DNA from 3 places in the Streptomyces sp. NPDC001732 genome. Region 2 is predicted to be linked to each of the others. Evidence: riboswitches for the same ligand, from Rfam matches in the RefSeq annotation. Region 2 holds a riboswitch; each other region holds the start of a gene.
What was found. A riboswitch is a leader RNA that binds a small molecule or an ion and turns the genes downstream of it on or off. The one in region 2 is predicted to bind cyclic di-AMP.
Positions count from the first base shown of each region.

Region 1: it holds a riboswitch for cyclic di-AMP, as region 2 does, so the genes downstream of both, ACWCXX_RS36085 (M23 family metallopeptidase) here and ACWCXX_RS04685 (NlpC/P60 family protein) in region 2, are expected to answer to the same signal.
Region 3: it holds a riboswitch for cyclic di-AMP, as region 2 does, so the genes downstream of both, ACWCXX_RS23860 (C40 family peptidase) here and ACWCXX_RS04685 (NlpC/P60 family protein) in region 2, are expected to answer to the same signal.

Region 1 is NZ_JBSFFY010000077.1:42-4,959, reverse strand. It holds gene ACWCXX_RS36090 (aldo/keto reductase) at 1-291, opposite strand, end outside; gene ACWCXX_RS36085 (M23 family metallopeptidase) at 562-1,773, opposite strand; cyclic di-AMP (ydaO/yuaA leader) riboswitch at 1,785-1,937, opposite strand; gene ACWCXX_RS36080 (PP2C family protein-serine/threonine phosphatase) at 2,313-3,473, opposite strand; tRNA gene ACWCXX_RS36075 (tRNA-Met) at 3,705-3,778, opposite strand; gene ACWCXX_RS36070 (SHOCT domain-containing protein) at 4,025-4,435, shown strand; partial or broken gene ACWCXX_RS36065 (heme-binding protein) at 4,821-4,918, shown strand, end outside.
Region 2 is NZ_JBSFFY010000002.1:407,261-412,178, reverse strand. It holds gene pcrA (DNA helicase PcrA) at 1-2,177, opposite strand, end outside; cyclic di-AMP (ydaO/yuaA leader) riboswitch at 2,484-2,649, shown strand; gene ACWCXX_RS04685 (NlpC/P60 family protein) at 2,648-3,805, shown strand; gene ACWCXX_RS04680 (hypothetical protein) at 3,969-4,322, opposite strand; gene ACWCXX_RS04675 (NlpC/P60 family protein) at 4,680-4,918, shown strand, end outside.
Region 3 is NZ_JBSFFY010000027.1:6,592-11,509, forward strand. It holds gene ACWCXX_RS23840 (8-amino-7-oxononanoate synthase) at 1-157, shown strand, start outside; gene ACWCXX_RS23845 (DUF397 domain-containing protein) at 150-359, opposite strand; gene ACWCXX_RS23850 (helix-turn-helix domain-containing protein) at 384-1,244, opposite strand; gene ACWCXX_RS23855 (ATP-binding protein) at 1,444-1,875, shown strand; gene ACWCXX_RS23860 (C40 family peptidase) at 1,957-2,430, opposite strand; cyclic di-AMP (ydaO/yuaA leader) riboswitch at 2,434-2,606, opposite strand; gene ACWCXX_RS23865 (hypothetical protein) at 2,999-3,307, opposite strand; gene ACWCXX_RS23870 (ATP-dependent Clp protease proteolytic subunit) at 3,315-3,950, opposite strand; gene ACWCXX_RS23875 (hypothetical protein) at 4,414-4,713, shown strand; partial or broken gene ACWCXX_RS23880 (GNAT family N-acetyltransferase) at 4,745-4,918, shown strand, end outside.

The DNA.
Region 1 (4,918 bases), on a different contig from region 2:
CCCCTTGTACTCGGGGTGGCCACCGGCCTTCGTGGCGACGACGACGTCGGAACGGTTGGCGCGCGCGGCGAGCCACTTGCCGATGACGGTCTCCGACTCGCCGCCCGCGTTGCCCGGAACCCAGGCGGAGTACACGTCGGCGGTGTCGATGAAGTTGCCCCCGGCCGCTGCGTAGGCGTCCAGGACGGCGAACGACTGCGCCTCGTCGGCGGTCCAGCCGAAGACGTTGCCGCCCAGAGCGAGCGGAAAGACCTGGAGGTCGGAAGAGCCCAGCTTACGAAGAGAAGTCATAAGTGGATCAACGAACTCCGGCGGGTCGGCTATTCCGCCGACTCCGCCGCTCCGACAGCTCCGCCGTTCCGGTGGCTCCGCCCTTCCGGGCGCCTCTCGCCTTCCGCACGGCTCGCGCGCCCGTAACCGCTCACGACAGGACCGGCAGCCCTGACGTCGGGGGGGAGCGTCAGGACTGCCGGGGTTCATGGGCCGGTGAACCGGCTCGGGCCACGGGGCCGGGGGACGCGGCGCATCGGACCGTATCGGGTCGGGCCAGGCCAGGTCGCCTCAGACGTTGAGACCCTTGTCGCGGAACCAGGCCATCGGGTCCACGCCCGTACCGCCCGGGGTGTGGACCTCCAGGTGGAGGTGCGCACCCGTCACGTTGCCGGTCGCGCCGACCCGGCCGATGGTCTCGCCGGTGGTGACCTTCTGGCCGATGCCGACACCGATCGACGACTGGTGGCAGTACCAGATCTCCGTGCCGTCGTCGAGCTCCAGCACCGTGCGGTAGCCGTACGCACCCGCCCAGCCCGCCGACTTGATGGTGCCGCCGTGCACGGCCTTGATCGGGGTGCCGGTCTGGGCCGCGAAGTCGAGGCCGGTGTGGTGGCCGGAGGACCACATCGATCCGGCCTGACCGAAGGTCGAGGTGATGTGGTACGAGGAGGTCGGGAGGGCGTAGCTGGCGGCGAGCTTGGCGAGCCGCAGGGCCTCCGCCTTCTTCTTGGCCTCCTCCTCCGCCTTCTTCTTCTCGGCGGCGGCCTTGGCCTCGGCCGCGTCCTGCTGCTTCTTGGCCTCGGCGGCGGCCTTCTCGGCTGCTTCCTTCTCCTGCGCGGCCTTGGCCTCGGCGTCGGCGGCGTCCTGCTGCTGCTCGGCCTGCTGGAGGATACGGGCGCGGAGCGCCTCGCCCGCGTCCGTCCGGCCCTGCTCGGCCTCGGCGAGGGTGATGCCCGCGGAGGTCAGCGGGGCGGAGGCGGTGGCGTCCTCCGACGCGTCCGTGTCCGAGTCGTCGGAGAACAGGGCGCCCACGCCGGGAAGTGACGCGGCGTCGGGAAGCTTCTCCGTGATGGAGTCGGGGACGGAGATGGAGACCGGCGGCTTGCTCTGCGCGGTGGCCATGCCGCCCGCGCCGACCGCCGCGATGACACCGACGCCCAGCACCGTGGAGCTGCGGGCGAGTCCGTTGCGCTGCTTGGCGACGCGGTGCCGGCCGCGCACGGGGCGGACGGACTCCTCGGTGGGGTTCCACTCCTCCTGGCTGCGCGCGGGCTCGTCGGCACGGAAGTCGCCGCCGAAGTCACTGGTGAACTCGGTGGTGAAGTCACCGCCCCGGCCGGTGCCGTAGTCGCTGCCGTACGCCGTCGTCACCGTCCCGTGGGGCGCGGCGTCGGGACCGAAGCCGGAACCGTGCTGCGCGGGGAAGTCGGCGCCGAAGCCGGAGCCGTGATCGGGATTGAACCGGGACGGGGCTTCGGGGGCAGGCTTGTTGGACGCCACGGGGGCGCACTCCTTTCCTTCCTTCTCGCCTACCGGGTTAGCTGACGGGTTCGGAGCAGGAAGGTCTCCTACGGGCCCCTCTGCCTCTCACGAGACACAGGCGTCCGATTCACCCCATATAGGTGGTTCCCCGGTTCCCTTGCGGAATTCGGCGCTTGCGCACGGTGCCGCCATTGGCGACGGCTGGGACGACCGCGCTGCGTTATCGAACGTTAATAGACAGCGGGCTCGCATTCCAAGCCGTTCCCACTGATCGTTCACGTCTTTGGCCTGGACTTTACGGGACACAACCGGGCGGAATCGGACGAGTTGAGCACCCTTCACTCGCTGCCCCATTTCTGACGTTGCGTCAAATGTTATGCGGAGCGACGCCTTTCGGTTACGCACGGTGGCACCGTGAGCGGAGGGAACGGACCCGGAACACGCGGAACCTCATCACGCCCGCCCAAAACCCTGCCCGAACTCCGTCCGAAACCCCGCCCGCCCACGTCCGACCTCCACTCGCCTCCCCGTCCGTCACGCCTCCGGCCCGCCGTCCGTCACGCGTCTTCCCGACCGATGATCCGCACGGTCCGGCGCCGGTCCGGCTGCCCCTCCACCGGGCGCATGACCGCGAGCAACGCCATGTCGTCGGTCGTCTCGCCGCCCGTGTGCAGGCGCACGTCATCGGTCAGCGCGGACAGCAGTTCCTCGGGCCCCGGGAAGATCCGCCCGCGCAGCCGGTCCACAGGGTCGTAGAAGACCCCCTCGGCGTCCCGCGCCTCGGAGAGGCCGTCCGTGTACAGGAGCAGGGTCGCCCCGGCCGGCAGCTCCCACTCGTCCGTCCGCTGCGGCCACGCGCCCAGGTCCATCCCGAGCGGCAGCGCGGCCTCGGTGGGCCTCAGCACCTCCAGCTCCCCGCCCGGATGCAGCAGGATCGGATCGGGGTGGCCGCGGTTGACGATGCGCACCCCGGACGCTCCGGGCGGGATCTCGGCCAGTACGGCGGTGATGAACCCCTCCAGCACGTCGAGCCCGCCCCGCCTCGCCTCCTCCCGTTCCAGCGCCCGCTCCAGCCGCCCCGCCACGCCTTCCAGGGAGGGTTCCTGCTCCGCCGCCTCACGGAACGCCCCGGTGACCACCGCCACCGTCCCCACGGCTTCGAGGCCCTTGCCCCGTACGTCCCCGACCACCAGCCGCACTCCGTACGGGGTGTTCGTCACGGCGAACAGGTCGCCGCCGACGAACTCGTCCGCCTGCGCCGCCTCGTACCGCGCCGCCACGCGCAGTCCGCCGATCCGGTCGGACGGCTCCGGCAGCACCGCGCGCATGGCGGTCTCCGCGATGACCCGCGCGGAGGCCAGCTGCTCGTTGCCGCGCCGCACCACCGTGTTGATCACGACCGCGAGGACCGAGACGGTGGCCAGGGTCAGCAGCTCGATCAGCGGCACGGCCCCGGGCAGCGTGCTGCCGGACAGCCGCAGCACGATGACGGCCAGCATCGAGGCGATACCGGTGCGGACGGTGCTGGCCAGCGAGAAGAACGGGGCGGCGATCAGTGGCGCCGCCACGAACAGTGGGATGGCCGTGAAGGGCGGCGGCGTGAGGGCGTCGAACACCAGCCCGCCGATGATCATCATGGCGGGCAGCGCACTCACGAACCGCCTGGTGCCGACGCCGCCCTCGGCACGCCCGCCGCGCCGCTTCTTCCGCTTCCACACCACCCGTTGGTCTCCTGCCCGGTACGTCCGCGGCTGCGGACGGAACCGCGCCCCGCCCTCCAGACTCCCCAAAGCGGAACGGCCCGGCGACCGCTTGTCGGCCAACAGAGGTAACGGAGGCGATGGAAGCGATGAAAGGGATGGAAGTGATGAAGGCGACGGAGGCGTCCGGGCGGAGGGACGGAACGAGTCAGGCCCGGCACGCTGTGCGTGCCGGGCCTGACTCTTCAGTAGCGGGGACAGGATTTGAACCTGCGACCTCTGGGTTATGAGCCCAGCGAGCTACCGAGCTGCTCCACCCCGCGTCGGTGAACACCACTCTACGCCATCTTCGGCGCGCTCCTGACCACTCGGGTTCCCCAGGGCTTCACCCGAGCCGCATCCGGCACCTCCCCCCGGGTCGCCACACCGGGCGGAAAGGGTGGGAGAGGCGGGTCCGCCCCCGATCCGCTCCGGGACACCGCGCGGGCGCAGATATGCGGTGGTATGACTGTTTTTATCGACCGACCGACCGACCGCCGCGACGAACTCGCACTGATCGGGAGCGAACCGTGGACGACTACTCGTTGCTCGACCTCTTCTGGACCATGCTCTGGTTCTTCCTCTGGGTCATGTGGCTGTTCCTGCTCTTCAAGGTCATCACGGACATCTTCCGCAGCCACGACCTCAGCGGCTGGGGCAAGGCGGGCTGGCTGATCCTGACGCTGCTGCTGCCGTACATCGGGGTGCTGGTGTACGTGATCGTGCGCGGCAGGTCCATGGGCAGGCGGGACCTCAAGGAAGCCCAGGAGCGGGACGCTGCCTTCAAGGCGTACGTACGGGAGGCCGCGGGCACCGCGGGCGGGGACGACGCGAAACGGAGCAGCCACGTGGACGAGCTGGCGAAGCTCGCCGAGCTCAAGGACCGGGGCGCCATCACCGACGAGGAGTACCAGCGCGCGAAGACGAAGCTCCTCGTCTGAGAAACTCCTCGTGCGGGAAGCTCCTCGTGCGATGAGAAGCTTCTCGTCCGATCCGGGACGGGCCGCCCGTACGCCCGCCGCCGTCGAGCGGGCCTGCGATCCGCCCGCACCACTTCTTCCACGCCGACCAAAACCTCGGACCGGCGGCCTGCCCCGGAGAACCCGCCGGGGCCCTCCGCGGTCTCCTGCGGCCTACCCAGTACGGGGTGACCTGCGCAAACGGCATCGGCATCATCCGATCGGCCGACCCGTCCGTCGTCCGTCGGGGGTCGCGATGGAAGCCCGTAGGGCGACCGGTACGGGGCGGATCCGGCCAGAGGATTGATCTCAGAGCGGGAACGCAGAGCTTCCCGAATCCCTGGCCGAACCCGAGGAGTCGTTGACCATGAAGAAGCTGTCGCTGCGCACCCGCGTCCTGACCGGTGCCGTCCTCGTCGCCGCCCTCGGAGCCGGTACGTTCGGCGCCGTGTCCGCCAGCGCCTC
Region 2 (4,918 bases):
CGCGACGGCGGGTTGTACGAGGGCTGCCCCCACGCGCTGCGCATCGCGGCCCGGGTCAGGTAGAGCCGCTCACGGGCCCGGGTGATGCCGACGTAGGCGAGCCGCCGCTCCTCCTCCAGCTCCTTCGTCTGGCCCAGGGCCCGCATGTGCGGGAAGACGCCGTCCTCCAGGCCGGTCAGGAAGACCACCGGGAATTCGAGGCCCTTCGCGGTGTGCAGCGTCATGAGCGTGATGACGCCGGAGCCGTCCTCGTCCTCGTCGGGGATCTGGTCGGAGTCGGCGACGAGGGCCACCTTCTCCAGGAACTCGGCGAGCGTGCCCGTTCCGGTGGGGGCCGCGGCCGTACCCGCCTCGACAGCGGCCGTGGCCTCGTCGGCAGCCGCTGTGCCCCCCTCGGCCGCCGCGTGCTCCTGCTCGAATTCCAGGGCCACCGAGGCGAGTTCCTGGAGGTTCTCGATCCGGGTCTCGTCCTGCGGGTCGGTGGACGCCTGGAGCTCGGCCAGGTAGCCCGTGCGTTCCAGGACGGCCTCCAGGACCACCGCGGGGCCCGCGCCGGACTCGACGATCGTGCGCAGCTCCTCCATCAGCGTGTTGAAACGCTTGACGGCGTTGGCCGACCGGGCCGCCATGCCGTACGCCTCGTCGACCCGGCGCAGTGCCTGCGGGAAGGTGATCCGCTCCCGCAGGGACAGGGCTTCGATCATCGCCTCGGCACGGTCGCCGATGCCGCGCTTGGGCACGTTGAGGATGCGGCGCAGCGGGACGGTGTCCTCCGGATTGGCGAGGACGCGCAGGTAGGCCAGGATGTCCCGGACCTCCTTGCGCTCGTAGAAGCGCACGCCGCCGACGACCTTGTAGGGCAGGCCGACGCGGATGAAGATCTCTTCGAAGACGCGGGACTGGGCGTTCGTGCGGTAGAAGATCGCGACGTCGCCGGCCTTGGCGTCGCCCGCGTCGGTGAGCCGGTCGATCTCGTCGGCGACGAACTGCGCCTCGTCGTGCTCGGTGTCGGCGACGTAGCCGGTGATCCGGGCGCCCGTGCCGGCGTTCGTCCACAGGTTCTTGGGGCGGCGGCTCGCGTTGCGTTCGATGACCGCGTTGGCGGCGGACAGGATCGTCTGCGTGGAGCGGTAGTTCTGCTCCAGGAGGATCGTGGTCGCGTCCGGGTAGTCCTCCTCGAACTGGAGGATGTTGCGGATGGTCGCGCCGCGGAAGGCGTAGATCGACTGGTCCGCGTCACCCACGACGCACAGCTCGGCGGGGGCGTCGCCCTCGCCCGCCGGGCCGACCAGTTCGCGCACGAGGGTGTACTGGGCGTGGTTGGTGTCCTGGTACTCGTCGACCAGGACGTGCCGGAAGCGGCGGCGGTAGTGCTCGGCGACGTCGGGGAACGCCTGGAGCAGGTGCACCGTCGTCATGATGATGTCGTCGAAGTCCAGCGCGTTGGCCTCGCGCAGCCGGGACTGGTACATCGCGTACGCCTGGGCGAGCGTCTTCTCGAAACCGTCGGCGGCCTGGCCCGCGAAGGTCTCCTCGTCGATCAGCTCGTTCTTCAGGTTGGAGACCTTGGCCGTGAACGACTTCGGCGGGAAGCGCTTCGGGTCCAGGTCGAGGTCGCGGCAGACCAGGGCCATCAGCCGCTTGGAGTCGGCCGCGTCGTAGATCGAGAACGACGAGGTGAAGCCGAGCTTCTTCGACTCGCGGCGCAGGATGCGTACGCACGCGCTGTGGAAGGTCATGACCCACATGGCGTTGGCGCGCGGCCCGACGAGCTGCTCGACGCGCTCCTTCATCTCGCCGGCGGCCTTGTTGGTGAAGGTGATCGCCAGGATCTGGCCGGGATGCACCCCGCGCTCGGCGAGGAGGTGGGCGATCCGGTGGGTCAGCACCCGGGTCTTCCCGGAACCGGCCCCGGCGACGATGAGCAGCGGGGAGCCCGCGTGCACGACGGCGGCGCGCTGCTCGGTGTTCAGCCCGTCGAGGAGCGCGGCGGAGTCGACGACGGGGCGGGGGGCGCCGTCGCGGTAGTACGCGTCCCTGGGCGGCGGCCCGTCGAACACGTCCCCGAAGAGCCCCTCCGGCACCTCTTCGGGTGCGGCGTCCTCGGGGGGCGGCGGGGGTTCTTCCTCCGAGGGCTGGAGGCCGGCCAGGAAACTGTCGTCAAAGAGGCTGCTCATCGCTTGTCGAGTCTAAGCCGCCGCACGGACACCCGGCGGGCCCTTGCCGAACCGCCCGGCGCCCGCTCGCCGGACGGGCGCGAGGAACGGACACGCACCGAGAACGGACGCGCACGGAGAGAACGAACACGCACGGAGAGCGGGCAACCGCACCGCGTGAGGGGTTCCGGACCTCCGGCCACTCCTGCAACCCAGGTCACGAAAATGTATCGGGCATATCGAACATCGACCTTCCCAGCGGCACACCGGTTGGCTAGCGTGCTCGACCGGGCGGCCCGTACCCCCTTTGCGGCGAACCACGCCGAGCGGGCACCCCCGCCGAATCCGGGCTGCCCCCATGGGCGTTCGGAGCCGGGGACCCACAGGAAGCACTGGGGTGAATCGGTCCTCATCCCCCAAACGGACCGTAGGGCAGCCTTCCGTTCCGCCCGAACCCGACAGCTAACCCGGCAGGCGGTCCACGGAAGGAGATGCCCGTCTTGGCATCGCACCGCAAACCGCGCCCCCGGATGCGCACCACCGCACCGGCCGTCGGGCTCACCTCGGCGGCGCTGGCGTCCGTGACCCTGCTCTCCACGCAGAGCGCCACGGCCGCGCCCGGCCCGAAGCCCAGCGTCGAGGACGTCCAGAAGAAGGTCGACGACCTCTACCGGCAGGCGGGCACCGCGACCCAGAAGTACAACCGGGCGAAGGAAGCCTCCGCCACCCAGCGCGCCAAGGTCCAGGCCCTGCTGGACGACGTGGCCGAGCGCGCCGACAAGCTCAACGAGGCGCGCCGGACGCTCGGCACCTACGCGGCCGCGCAGTACCGCAACGGCTCCATAGCACCGTCCGCCACCTTCTTCCTGGCCGACGACCCGCAGTCGTACTTCGACCAGAGCCAGCTGATGGACCGGATGACCAGCCGCCAGCAGAAGGCGGTCACGGAATTCCGTACGCAGCAGGCCAGAACGGCGAAGAAGCGGTCCGAGGCGGTGCAGAGCCTGGAGACCCTGACGACGACCCAGGCCACCCTGCGCACCAGCAAGCAGAACGTCCAGAAGAAGCTGGGCGAGGCGCGCACGCTGCTGTCGAAGCTGACCGCCGAGGAGAAGGCGCGGCTCGCGGCGCTGGAGCGGAAGAAGGAGGCGGAGGCCAAGCGCAAGGCCGAGGAGCTGGCGAAGCAGCAGGCCGCAGCCGAGGCGGACCGCAAGGCCGAGGAGGCCGCGAAGGAGGCGGACTCCGGCAGCGGTACGGGGACGGGCACCGGAACCGGCACCGGCTCGGACAGCGACGCCACCACCCAGGCGGAGAAGGTACTCGCCTTCGCCAGGGCCCAGATCGGCAAGCCGTACGTCTGGGGCGCCACCGGCCCGGACTCGTACGACTGCTCCGGGCTCACCCAGGCGGCGTGGAGGGCGGCGGGCGTCGACCTTCCGCGCACCACCTGGGACCAGGTGAAGATCGGCACCCGGGTCGCCACGGCGGACCTGCGGCCGGGCGACCTCGTCTTCTTCTACGACGACATCAGCCACGTCGGCATCTACAAGGGCGACGGGATGATGATCCACGCACCGAAGCCCGGGGCGAACGTGCGCGAGGAGTCGATCTACTACATGCCGATCTACGGCAGCGTGCGCCCGGCGTAGCGGCCGCACCGCAGGACCTCCGGCCGCCGGACGCGCTCGCTCCTCGCGCCCGTCCGGCGGGCCGGGGACGCCCGGGCCTGACAACCTCGGGCCGGGGCGGCGTCGGCCCCGGCCCGCCTCGGGTCCGGGCATCGGCCCCGGTCCGGCGGCCGGGCCCCGGGGCTCAGACCCAGAGCGTGGCGATGAAGATGTTGGCGAGCGTCAGGCCGCCGACCGCCGCGAAGGCGCCCTTGTCGACCTTCTCCTCGTCCCGCTTGACGTAGACGAGCGCGAGGATGACGACCAGGATCAGCGTCTTGACCCCGATCTTGATGTTGTTCACGTGGCCGCCGTCGGCCTCGTTCAGCCCGACCAGCGCGACACCGGTGACCAGCATGGTCAGCGCACCGTGCAGCATCGCCGGCACGAACCGGGCCGTGCCCGCGCCCATCGCCTTCATCTGGGTCAGGAAACCGCCCAGCAGCGAGGCGATGCCGACGATGTGCAGGGCGACGAAGACATGAATGAGTACGTCCATGAGGCCGCAGCCTAGCCCCGCCCATATCACCACCCCACAGGCAGGTGCGACTTCCCGGCCGCTCCGCTCGTGTCTGTACCGAATGCCTCACTCTGGTGCAATTTCCTCGATCACTTGACGACATTGCCGCGCCAAATTCGGGCAATAAGCGCCATTACGACTCTTGCCCGTGCCCCGGGTCTAGCGTCCCTGACCAGGTGACCGGCTCCCTCGCCGCTCCGTTTCCGGACGGCGCACCGGTCGCCCCGCCGAGAGATCCGGCGGCGGGCCGCTCCCCCGTGGCGCCCCGTGGCCGGGTCTCCGGTGGGCCCGTCGGTAGTCCCCGCCGGGCAGTCATCAGGAAGGACGCACGCCCTCGTGGCAGCGCATCGAAAACCCAAGCAGCGCCCGTTCACCGGCTCTGCTGCCCGCACCGCGGCCGGCCTCGCCCTCACCGGGGCCGCCACCGCCGTCGTGCTGCCGGGATCGGCCCACGCCGAGCCCGATCTCACCCCGGCCCAGGTCAAGGCCAAGGTGGACCGGCTGTACCACGACGCGGAGGTCGCCACCGAGAAGTACAACGGCGCGAAGGAGAAGGCGACCGCCGCGACCGAGGC
Region 3 (4,918 bases), on a different contig from region 2:
CGACTGCCGCGCCGCCGGGGTCGCCGTGGGCTGCTTCCGGCCGCCGTCGGTGCCGGACGGGGTGTCCCGGCTGCGACTGACCGCGCGCGCCGACCTGACCGGGGAACAGATCGCCGCGGCCGTGACGACCGTGCGGCGGACCGCTCCCGTCAGCTGAACGGTTCCCGGCGCAGACCGGAGACGAAGGAGGTCCAGGCTGTCGCGGAGAACCGCAGCGGCGGTCCGGACACGTTCTTGGAGTCCCGCACGGCCAGCCGTCGCCCGTCCGCGAACGGAGCGGTCTCCACGCAGTTGTTCATACCTGTGCTGCGGCTGCTGCGCCGCCACCGTAAGTCGTGTGGTGCGGGGCAATCCGGCATGACGTCCTCTCGGGCGGTCCGAAGTCACCGGTCACCGCGGTCGATCGCGGCGATGAGGTCCAACGAGCGCTCGGGCGACAGCGCGTGTGCCTGCATCGTGCGGAAGGCCGAGCTGTACGCCTCAAGGTCTTCTTTCCGCTCCAGATAGAGGCTACTCGTCAAATGGTCGAGAACAATCACGTCGAGATCAGAAGTGTTCGGGAATGAGAAAATAACGAAAGGTCCGGTGAGTCCGGCGTAGCCGCCGACCGAGAACGGCAGCACCTGGAGCCGCACATGGGGGAGGTGGGCCACCCGGGCCAGATGACGCAACTGCTCCCTCATCACCCGGCGCCCGCCGACCTCCCGCCGCAGTACCGCCTCGTCGAGCACCGCGCTCAGCCGCAGCGGCGGATCGGTGCGCAGCACCCCCTGGCGGGCGAGGCGCACCTCCACCAGCGAGTCCAGCCGGGCCGCGGGCAGACCCTCCAGCGATGCCCGGGTCACCGCCCGCGCGTAGTCGGCCGTCTGCAGGAGCCCCGGCACCACCGAGGTCTCCAGGGTGCGCGCGGTCCGCGCCTGGGACTCCAGGCTGATGAAGTCGCGGTACTGGGGCGGGAGCAGGCCGCGATAGGCGTGCCACCATCCGGTGCCGCCCCCGCCGGCCGAGCACGCCAGGGTCGTCAGGAGGGTCCGCAACTGCGCGTCGTCCACGCCGTAGGCGTCCAGCAGCCGGGTCACATCGGCCGGCCGCACCCCGCTGACCCCGGTCTCGATCCGGCTGACCTTCGACTGGTGCCAGCCGAGTGTCCGCGCGGCGTCCCGGCTGGTCAGCCCCGACGCGTGGCGCAGGCTCCGGAGCTCCTCCCCGAGCTTGCGACGCCGTACCGCAGGACCGTGCCGCATCCACGACCTCCCTCGCCCGCCGAGCAGGCAGTTTGTCGCCCACGTACGGTTTTGCGTGGTGGGGTTCACCGCATCGGGCGACAGATATATGCATATCTTGGTGGATCACCGTTACAGAGGGCGGCATCGGTGGCAATCTGGCGCGAAGCACGACCTGGACCGACAGCAGGTCGGTCGGGTGGGAAAGGGGCGGCTTGCCATGGCGGATCATCAGGAAGCAAGCGTCACTCTGCCGAGCGAGCCGGTCTCGGTCGCGGCGGCCCGGAAGTACGTGGCCAGGGTGCTCACCGAATGGGGTCTGGCAGCCGACACCGAATTCGCCGACGGCATCCGGCTCATCGTCTCGGAACTCGCGACCAACGCCGTCCAGCACACCTTCGGGCAGTCGCCCACCTTCACGGTGGCTCTCCGGCTGGACCGGGAGGAACAACTGTCACTGGGGGTGACGGACAGTCATCCGCGTTGGCCCAGGCGGCTGCCCGCGGCCGTCCAGCAGGACAACGGGCGCGGCATGGTCATCATCCGGACCCTGGCCAAGGAGTGCGGGGGCCGACTGACCGTCACCCCCACCGTCGACGGCGGCAAGACGGTCTGGATCGTGCTCCCGTGGCCCGGTCCCGCGCACCACTGAGGACGGGGCCGGACGGGCGGTGGGCGTCACCGCCCGCCCGGAGTGCGGCCCGGGGCCGAGCCCCGGGCCGTCGGGCATGCTTCAGCGGACCCGCCCGTAGTAGACGCTCTTCGTCCAGATCTTCTCCAGCCGTACCACCGCGCCGGTCCGCGGCGAGTGCCAGATCTTTCCCTTCCCGGCGTAGATCCCCACGTGGTAGACGCTGCGGCCGTAGTGGAAGAAGACCAGGTCGCCGCGTTGCCGGTGCGAGGCCGAGATGTGGCGGGTCTTGTTGTACTGCTGCTGGGCCGTGCGGGGCAGCTGCTTGCCCGCCTTCTTGAACGAGTAGAGCGTCAGGCCGGAGCAGTCGAAACGGTTGGGGCCGGTGGCCCCCCAGCGGTAGGGCGAACCCTTCTTCGACGCGGCAATGCTGAGTGCCTTCATCGACCGGGTCGCGGCCTGGGCCTCCGTGGTGGCACCCGGGGCGAGCATGGTGCCGCCGACGGCGGCGAGCGTCAGAACCGAGGCCGTACCGGCCCGTGCGAGCAGAGACGGGACATGAACCTGCGCAGTCATGCGCAACCCTTCGTCAGCCGCCTGTGAAGGATGACCTGTCGGGTTCGGGCTGGCGAAGTTGCCCGGCCGCTTTCGGCGGCTTCACCCCGAGGGACGACCGATGTTCCGGCCGACCCGTTGTGCTCGGGTCCTCCACTCCTGCCGATCCACTTCCGTCGACCAGGCATCCGAGCGGCGGCAGGACTCGGCGTCCGCCCGGACCGCCCCGCCGCGGTGGCGGGGGCTTGTCGTCCCAGGGATCTTGACTCACTCACTGTCGGATTTCCGAGCCGAAACGGGGATATGTGAGGCTCCTCACGACTGACCCGTTCGAGTGGACATGGTGATTCCGACGGCTGTTCGGGACGTTCGGCGCGGTCCCGTACCAGGGGCGGAATGCCTGATTCCGTTCACCGGGTACGCGAAAAACGCAAGTCGGGAAATCCCTCGTGCGAGGGGTCTCCTACGCCGAACGAGCGAGGAATTTCGGTGCGCGCTCCGGGCGTGTCGGGTACGGGAGTTGAGTGACGCCCGCCGTCCGCCGGGGGAGTTGGCGTGCCCCGGCGGACGGGAGGGCCGGGGGCGTCGGTCAACTCGCCGGAGCCGGTGGTACGGTGACGCGCCCGGCCCGCCGCTCCCCGTCCAGTACGCGCAGCGCCCGGGCCAGGGTGGCGGCGTGGATCCGCGCCTCGCCGCGCTCGTGCATCAGTGTCAGCGCGTCCCGCAGGTCGCCGGCCCGTGAGACCAGCGCCTGTGCGGCGCGCAGCGCGCCGTAGGTGTCGCTGCCCCGGGCCGGGTTGATCCGGCCCAGCTGGTCGAGGACTTCGAGGTAGTGGTCGATGAACTCCCCCTCGGCGCGGGTCAGTGCGGGGAGCGGCGGGAAGTCGGGCGGTTGCACCGGGCGTTCACCTCGCGCCGTGCGCAGGGCGCGACGCCTTGCGGCTCTCCGTGATGTGGTCGACCAGGCCGTACGCCTTGGCGCCCGCCGCGTCGAGGACGAGGTCGCGCTCGATGTCGGTGGCGATCCGCCCGGTGTCGCGGCCCGTGTGACGGGCCAGCAGGTCGATGAGCATTCCGCGGACCCGTTCCAGCTCCCGCGCCTCGATCTCCAGGTCGGACGGCCGGCCCCGCACCGGTTCGGGGAGTGCGGGCTGCTGCACCACCACCCGGGCCCCGGGCAGTGCGTGACGGCGGCCGGGGGCGCCCGCGGCGAGCAGCGCCGCCGCGCAGGAACCGGCCTGGCCGAGGCAGTAGGTCTCCACCTCGCAGCTGAGGTACTCCATCGTGTCGTAGATCGCCGACATGGCCCCGAACGAGCCCCCGGGAGAGTTGATGTAGAGCGAGACGGGCCGGTCCGGGGCGTCGTGCTCCAGGTACATGAACTGGGCGATCAGGTCCGAGGCGGCCGCGTCGTCGACCGGGGTGCCGAGGAAGACGATCCGCTCGGCGAGCAGCCTGGAGTACGGGTCGAGAGTGCGGGTCCCGCTGCTGGTGCGCTCGGTGAACTCGGGCAGTACGTGGCGGGCGGTGGGACGGAACAGCATGGCGATGCCTTTCCTTCGGGTCTGCACGGCAGCCTGCACATGTGTCTGTAAAAAATGTACAGGACGTACAGTAGATTATGGTGGGCGTGATCCTGGTGATCCACTGGAAATCCCAGTTCAGAGGCTGTTTCTGCTGTTCGCCGAGGGCAGAGGTCTCACAATCTCCAGACGTCTTGATCATCAGGCTGCTTCGCCCGCACTGAAACCGAGTGGAGGAGTGAGGTGGTCCGAGTCGACGCGGAGGTCCTCGGGGCTCGGGTGGACGTACATCCGCTCGATGAAGGTGGCGTTGGCATGCCCGGCCCATGCGGCGAGGGCGACGTTCGGCCCGCCGTTGACGGAAAGAAACGTGAGGCACGAGGGGCGCGCGTCGTGGAGCCGGACCCCCCCGCAGCTCCGGCTTCCGCTGCAGGGAGCACGCGGCCTCACGCAGGTGGCGAGTCGTGAGAGGCCGGCCGAGGTGGTCGACGGACACATAGCCAGAGCGCTGATAAAGCGCGCCCGCCGCCTGCTGTACGACGACACCATCCGGACCGAAGGCCGCCTGGCCGGCCTGCCGTTGCTCCTTCATGCCCAGGGGCCAGTGGCGATTTCCCGGCTGACCGCCGGTCACATCGAAGAGACGAACGGGACCGTCCGCATCCGTCTCGGCGACATCGCGGTCACCTTGTCCGGGCCCGTCGCCGGGCTGGCCCGGGAGCAAGCCGCCGCCGGGGACTGGGGCGCCTGCGCGGCGGAGGTCAGCCGCCGCCGGCCATGACATCCGATCCAAGGGCAAGGGAGCAACACAGATGCTGCTACGTGATGTGGAGCACGGCGACGTCGACGCCTACGTCCGGATGCGATGCGACCCGATCATGATGGCCGAACTGGGCGGCCCGCTGCCTCGCGAAGGCATGGAGGCGAAGGTCCAACGCGATGTTCAACGGGCGGTGGCGGGCACCGACTGGACAAAGATGATCGTG